Regions from separate parts of the Dietzia sp. SYD-A1 genome, predicted to be linked through region 1. Evidence: predicted binding sites of a transcription regulator. Region 1 holds the regulator's gene; the other holds the start of a gene.
The links. The regulator HspR, encoded in region 1, represses chaperone genes until heat shock. The targets are predictions, from matches to a motif close to ANNTGAGTNNNNNNNACTCANNT.

Region 1 (3,411 bases):
GCGGCGGGGTCGATCTCACCGGCGTCCAGCCCGAAGGCGTGCGCGATGAGTTCACCGGGGGTCCCGTGCGCGTCCGCGGGGCAGGTGCGCCCCCTCTCGGCCACGAGCTCGCGCAGCGCCGGTTGGTCGATCTTCCCCGCCGGGGTCCGCGGCGGCTCGTCCACCAGCAGGACCTCGACCGCCGAGGCGGGCAGCCCAGAGGAAGCCGCCGCGCCCGAGACCGCGTGCTGCGCGGGCGTGTCCTGCTTCGTCACCACCACCAGTCGGTCGGGCTCGCCGACACACCAGGCGTCCAGGCCGCGGTCGGCCAGAGCGGCCTCGACCCGCCCGAGGTCGATCCGGTGGCCGAAGATCTTGGCCTCGCGCCCCATGCGGCCCACGATCTCCACCAGGCCGTCCGCGGCGATCCGCGCGAGGTCCCCGGTTCGCAGCTCCGTCAGCTCGGGACCGCGGGCCAGGTCGGCCGACTCGCGGGCATAGCCCATCATCACGTTGGGGCCGCTGTAGACCAGCTCGCCCGGGGCGTCCGGATCGCTGCCCTTCGGCCGGTCCACGCGGAAGGCGCCGCCGGGGATCGCGACGCCGATCGCCCCGGCCCGGCCACGCGCGAGGTGGGGCGGGAGATAACCCATCCGGGCGGTGGCCTCGGTCTGCCCGTACATCACGACGAGCTCTGCATCCCTGGCCTCGAGTCGCTCCGCGAGGGTACGCACCTTCTCGGGGGCCAGTCGACCGCCGGCCTGGGTGAGGTAGCGCAGGCGGGTGAGGTGGTCCAGCCGGTCCAGACCCACCCGCTCGAGCAACTCCACGGTGTGGGGGACGGCGGCGAAGGTCGTCACGCCGTGGGCGCCCGCGCGTTCCCAGAACTCGGGGCTCGCCACGGAGTCCTCGTTGAGCACCACCGAGGCGCCTGCGAGCAGGTGGCTGTGGATCACCGACAGCCCGTAGCAGTAGTGCGGGGGGAGGGTGGTGATGGCGCGGTCGGCGGGCACGATGCGGAGGTACTCGGTGATCGCCGCGGCATTCGACAGCACGGCCCGGCGCGACTGCCGGACGAGTTTGGGCGACCCGGTGGACCCCGAGGTGCTGAGCAGCAGCGCCAGGTCCGGGTGCAGGTCGTGCCGCGGCGGGGTGTGGTGCGCGGATGCCGGGATCGACTGACCCGCGCCCGCGAGGACGTCCGGGGTCCACGACTCGACGAGAGCCCGCGTGGCCGCGCTCTCCGGCGGCAGGAGCAGGACGACGTGGCCCGCCTCGTGCGCGGCGAGATAGTCGATGAGGAAGTCGGTGGTGTTGCCCCCGATCAGGCCGACCATCTGTCGTCCGGAGTCGAGCGACGGATACTCGGCTGCGCGGGCGGCGACCCGGAGGGCGAGATCGGTGTAGGTGAGGGTGGTGTCGTCGCTGATCACGGCCACCGCACGGCCACGGGCGGCGAGAGGCCCCGCCAGCCCGCCCACCCGTCGGGTGTGGCCCACCTGCTCGATCGTCACCGGACCACTGTAAGAGGTAAGCCTATCCTAGGACAATTCGTTCATCATCCACTGGATCGCGACGTCAGTGGTCCCCGCGCTGGTGGCGCGGTCGCCAGACCACGACCGAGGTCGAGCGCGGCACGTGGACCAGTTCACCGCCGACGCGTCCCCGGCCCGAACCGGAGCGGAGCTCCGCGAGTTCGTCGGTCAACTCGCGGACCCGGGACTGGAGGGCGTCGACCTGGTTGGTGAGCTGGATGATGCGTTTGATGCCGGCGAGGTTCACGCCCTCGTCCTGGCTGAGTCGCTGCACCTCGCGCAGCATCGCCACGTCGCGCAGGGAGTAACGCCGGCCGCCACCGCTGGTGCGTTCGGGCGTGACGATCCCCAGTCGGTCGTAGGTGCGCAGGGTCTGGGCGTGCAGGCCCGACAGCTCGGCGGCCACGGAGATCACCAGGACGCTGTCGTCCGGGGCCAGGTCCCCCACGTCCCGCCGGGGGCTCATGCCGACCCGGCCCAGCCAGACCGTGGATCGAAGCCCGCCGCCCGCAACGCCTCGTCATAGGCTGCGAGCTCGGCCTCGGCCATCCCGGCGGGGGGCGTCGCCACCCGGAGCGTGACCTTGAGGTCACCGGTCCCGGTCTTGCGTGCGATTCCGCGACCGCGGACCCGCAGGATCTGCCCGTCCCTGGACCCGGCCGGGATCTTGACCGTCACCCGTCCGGTGAGCGTGGGCACCGACACCTGGGCGCCGCGGACGAGCTCGGGATAGGAGACCGGGAGCTCCACCAGCAGGTCCGCGCCGTCACGGTCGAACACGGCGTCCTTCGACACGGTGACCGTGACGTACAGGTCGCCCGACGGGGCCCCGCGGAACCCGGCCTCCCCCTGACCCGAGAGCCGGATGCGTTGACCGTCCTGGACCCCGGCGGGCACCTTGACGTTGATCGTGCGGGCGCGGTCGGTGACGCCGCTGCCCGAACAGTCCGGGCACGGGTCGTCGATCTTGGATCCGGTGCCGCCGCAGTCCGTGCAGGGTTCTGCGAAACTGAACGCGCCCTGGGAGCGCTGGGTGACCCCTGCCCCGTGACAGGTGCTGCACACCTTGGGGCTGGTGCCAGGCCGGGCACCGCTGCCGTGACAGGTCAGGCAGGGCGAGGCGGACGAGAGCCTGATCTGCACGGTCTCGCCCAGTGCGGCCTCGCGGAACGACAGGGTGAGAGAGGTCTCGACGTCCTGCCCGCCCTGCGGTCGCTGCGCCCGGCCCCGACCCGCGCCGGGGGCGCCGCCGCCACGGCTCTGGGTGAACAGGCCACCGAAGAGGTCGGAGAAACCACCGGATCCCCCGGCGCCGCCGGCCCCGGCCGCACCTCCGAAGAGGTCGCCGATGTCGAAGTCGCCGCTGGTCGTGGTGAACCTGCCGCCCCCCGGGGGCGCGAAGCCACCGAACCCTCCGGAGGAGACCTGCGCCCGGAACTCGTCGTACTCCTTACGTTTGGCGGGGTCGCCGATGACGCTGTTGGCCTCGCCGACCCGCTTGAACTTCTCCTCGGCGGCCGCGTTCCCCGGGTTCTTGTCCGGGTGGTTGTCGCTCGCGAGCTTGCGGTATGCCTTGCGGATCTCGTCCGCCGTGGCGTTCTTGGAGACGCCCAGCTCGGCGTAGTAGTCCTTCTCGACCCATTCGCGCTGACTCACCAGACGCCTCCTTCCTCGATCGGGTCCTACGATTCTCGAGTACTCATTCTCCACCTCGACCGCCGGTGTGCGGGTGACCGCACACCGGCGGTGGGTCGGAACAGGTCAGCGGACGGTGACCATCGCCGATCGCAGGGTCCGCTCACCGTGGCGGTAGCCCTTGCGCAGGATCGTGCCCAGCACGGGCTCGGAACCCTCCGACTCGTCCTGCACGGCCTCGTGCACGGCCGGGTCGAACGCA
Region 2 (3,411 bases), on a different contig from region 1:
GAGCGCACCGTGGCGGTTGAGCGCGCCGAAGGACAGGGTGGTCCCCAGCGAGATGGCGATGCCGCCGAACTCGACGTCGGGCAGTTGCGTCAGGGCCAGGGCATGGGCATCGCCGTGGCCGATCACGGACACCGGGGCGTCCAGGAGGTCGACCAACTGGGAGCGCATCGGTCCCTCAGCCCAGGCGGCGGCCCGGGAGGCCTCGATGACCCCGCGGTCGGCGTCGACGTGTCCGCTCACCGAGACGCCGACGCCGCTGGGGGAGGGATCGACGGCGCGGATGACGCCGGCCAGGTCCTCTGCGGTGGCCACCTCGGCCCCGTGCACCCCGACCACACGGCCGTCGATGACGGCACCGATGCGCGTCCCGCTGCCGCCGATGTCGACGACCACGCCGTTCCTCATCAGATCGCCTCCTGTTCCACTCCGACCATTGTCACCAATAGTTCGTAGCGGGCGGGCGAATGGGTGTGGTGGGGACTAACCCGTGTCAATGTTGCGGATCGGGTCGCTCGCCTGGCCCACGGTGCTGCAGTACAGCTTGGCGGACTCCTGGTTCAGCGTCACCTCCATGCCGGCGGGATCAGACTGTCCTTTCTCGTCGAGGAAGGTGGTGATCACCTCGCGCTGGTCCTCGGGCGGCATCTCCATGTAATCGGCGCAGGTGGTGTCACCGCCCTGGTTGGGGTCCAGTGCGGCGCAGCCGGAGACGAGGGCCAGGGACAGCGCGGCGGCGGTCGCGGTGGCGGTCAGTATCGCGGGGCGGTGGCGGGTGGGCATGGCGGACCTCCGGAGCGTGACGACGACGATGAGGTGAGCGGATGATGAGGTGAGCGTAGGCCCGCAGGGTGACGGACGTCACCGTTCGGCCGGGATTCGGATGGGCCCTCCCCGAGTTCTAGTAGATATGACAACATCTTTTGAGGCTCAGGCCTCCCTACAGCTGGACTCCGCTGCTCAGGACCTGCTCTTCCGCCAGGCCCGTTCCGCTAACGCGTTCACCGACGAGCCCGTGACCGACGAGCAACTCCGCGCGATCTACGACCTGGTCAAGTGGGCGCCGACGTCGATGAACAACCAGCCGCTGAGGATCGTCGTGCTGCGCTCCGAGGAGGCCAAGGCCCGCCTGCTCCCGCACCTCGCCGAGGGGAACCGGGCAAAGACCGCCTCCGCCCCCGCCGTCGCGCTACTCGCCGCTGACGTGGACTTCCACGACGAGTTGCCCCGGCTCTTCCCCCACTTCCCCGGGGCCCGTGACCTGTTCTCCGACGAGGCCGCGCGGGCCGGCGCGGCCGAGCTCAACGCGAGCCTGCAGGTGGGGTACACCATCCTGGGCATCCGCGCTGCGGGTCTCGCCGCCGGGCCGATGACCGGGTTCGACGCCCCGGCGATCGCCCGGGAGTTCTTCCCCGACGGCCGCCATCGTGTCCTGGTGGCCATCAACATCGGCACACCGGCCGAGAACGCCTGGTTCGACCGACTGCCCCGGCTCGACTACGACGAGGTCGTCACCACCCTTTGAGGGGGATCGTCAGAGGCTTCCCACCAGGCGGAGCGCGAACTGGTCGCCATGGCCCAGCGCGGGCGAAGGCTGCGGTGGTGTCGGCATTCGTCCCCGATCTCGTAACTTGAGCGGAATAGACTCAAGGCTCGCGAGGTTCTACGTACTGTCCGGTCCTGCTGTGGGCCGGTATTGATCCGAGTACGCTCAAGAACACGTCGAAGAAAGGACCGGTCGATGAGCCAGTTCAACCCCACGACCAAGACCCAGGCGGCTCTGTCGGCCGCCGTCCAATCCGCCTCGGCGGCAGGGAACCCGGATGTCCGTCCGGGACACCTCCTCGTGGCACTGCTCGAGCAGCAGGACGGGATCGCCACGCCCCTGCTGCAGGCCTGTGGCGTGGACCCGAAGCTGGCTCTGAGCCAGGCCAAGGCCCTCACCGCGAGTTACCCCAGCGCGTCCGGTTCGGGGCTGGCCGCCCCCAACTTCAACCGCGACGCCCTCGCCGTCATCAGTTTCTCCCAGACCCTCGCCACCGAGATGGGCGACGACTACGTCTCGACCGAGCACGTCCTGGTCGGCATCGCGGCGGGCCACACCGGCGGTGACGCGGCCAAGCTCCTCAACGAGCTCGGCGCCACCGAGGACGCGCTGAAGAAGGCATTCGCCGCGGTGCGTGGCAACACCCGTGTGACCACCGAGAACCCCGAGGACCAGTACCAGGCGCTGGAGAAGTACTCCACGGATCTCACGGCCCGGGCACGGGACGGCAAGATCGACCCGGTCATCGGACGCGACTCGGAGATCCGGCGCGTGGTCCAGGTCCTGAGCCGCCGCACCAAGAACAACCCGGTTCTCATCGGCGAGCCCGGCGTGGGCAAGACCGCCATCGTCGAGGGCCTGGCCCGGCGGATCGTCGACGGCGACGTGCCCGAGTCGCTCAGGGGCAAGACCCTGCTCTCGCTGGACCTGGGCTCGATGGTCGCGGGTGCCAAGTACCGCGGCGAGTTCGAGGAGCGGCTCAAGGCCGTGCTCGACGAGATCACCGCCTCCGAGGGCCAGATCATCACCTTCATCGACGAGATCCACACCATCGTCGGCGCGGGCGCGTCAGGTGAGGGGTCGATGGACGCCGGCAACATGATCAAGCCGATGCTCGCCCGCGGCGAGCTCCGGCTGGTCGGTGCCACCACTCTCGACGAGTACCGCAAGTACATCGAGAAGGACGCCGCCCTGGAGCGTCGCTTCCAGCAGGTCTACGTGGGGGAGCCGAGTGTCGAGGACACCGTCGGCATCCTGCGCGGGCTCAAGGAGCGCTACGAGGTGCACCACGGCGTGCGCATCACCGACTCCGCGCTGGTCTCCGCGGCCACGCTCTCGGACCGCTACATCACCCAGAGGTTCCTCCCGGACAAGGCGATCGACCTGGTCGACGAGGCCGCGAGTCGGCTCAAGATGGAGATCGACTCCCGACCGGAGGAGATCGACGCCGCCGAGCGGATCGTGCGTCGGCTCGAGATCGAGGAGGTGGCGCTGCAGAAGGAGACCGATGCCGCGTCCAAGGACCGTCTGGTCGCCCTCCAGTCCGAACTCGCCGATTCCAAGGAGAAGCTCGCCGAACTGACCGCCCGCTGGCAGAACGAGAAGACCGCCATCCAGGGCGTGCAGAAGGTCAAGGAGGAGCTCGACGCCCTGCGCACGGAGTCGGAGAAGGCCGAGCGCGACGGCGACTACGCGCGCGTCGCCGAGATCCGTTACGGCCGGCTTCCCGAGCTGGAGAAGCAACTCGCCGAGGCGGAGGAGAGCGAGGCCGCCTCGAACGCCATGCTCAAGGAGGAGGTCGGGCCCGAGGACGTGGCCGAGGTGGTCTCCGCCTGGACCGGCATCCCCGTGGGCAAGATGCTCCAGGG

Region 2: clpB (ATP-dependent chaperone ClpB) is a predicted target of HspR. The motif match lies at 1,627-1,649, and genes of this name have one in related genera.

Annotation. Positions count from the first base shown of each region.
Region 1 is NZ_JADDKI010000044.1:4,443-7,853, reverse strand. It holds gene IY392_RS02470 (AMP-binding protein) at 1-1,493, opposite strand, end outside; gene IY392_RS02465 (heat shock protein transcriptional repressor HspR) at 1,558-1,980, opposite strand; gene dnaJ (molecular chaperone DnaJ) at 1,977-3,170, opposite strand; gene grpE (nucleotide exchange factor GrpE) at 3,276-3,411, opposite strand, start outside.
Region 2 is NZ_JADDKI010000056.1:3,660-7,070, reverse strand. It holds gene IY392_RS02940 (ROK family protein) at 1-405, opposite strand, end outside; gene IY392_RS02935 (hypothetical protein) at 481-780, opposite strand; gene IY392_RS02930 (malonic semialdehyde reductase) at 908-1,522, shown strand; gene clpB (ATP-dependent chaperone ClpB) at 1,739-3,411, shown strand, end outside.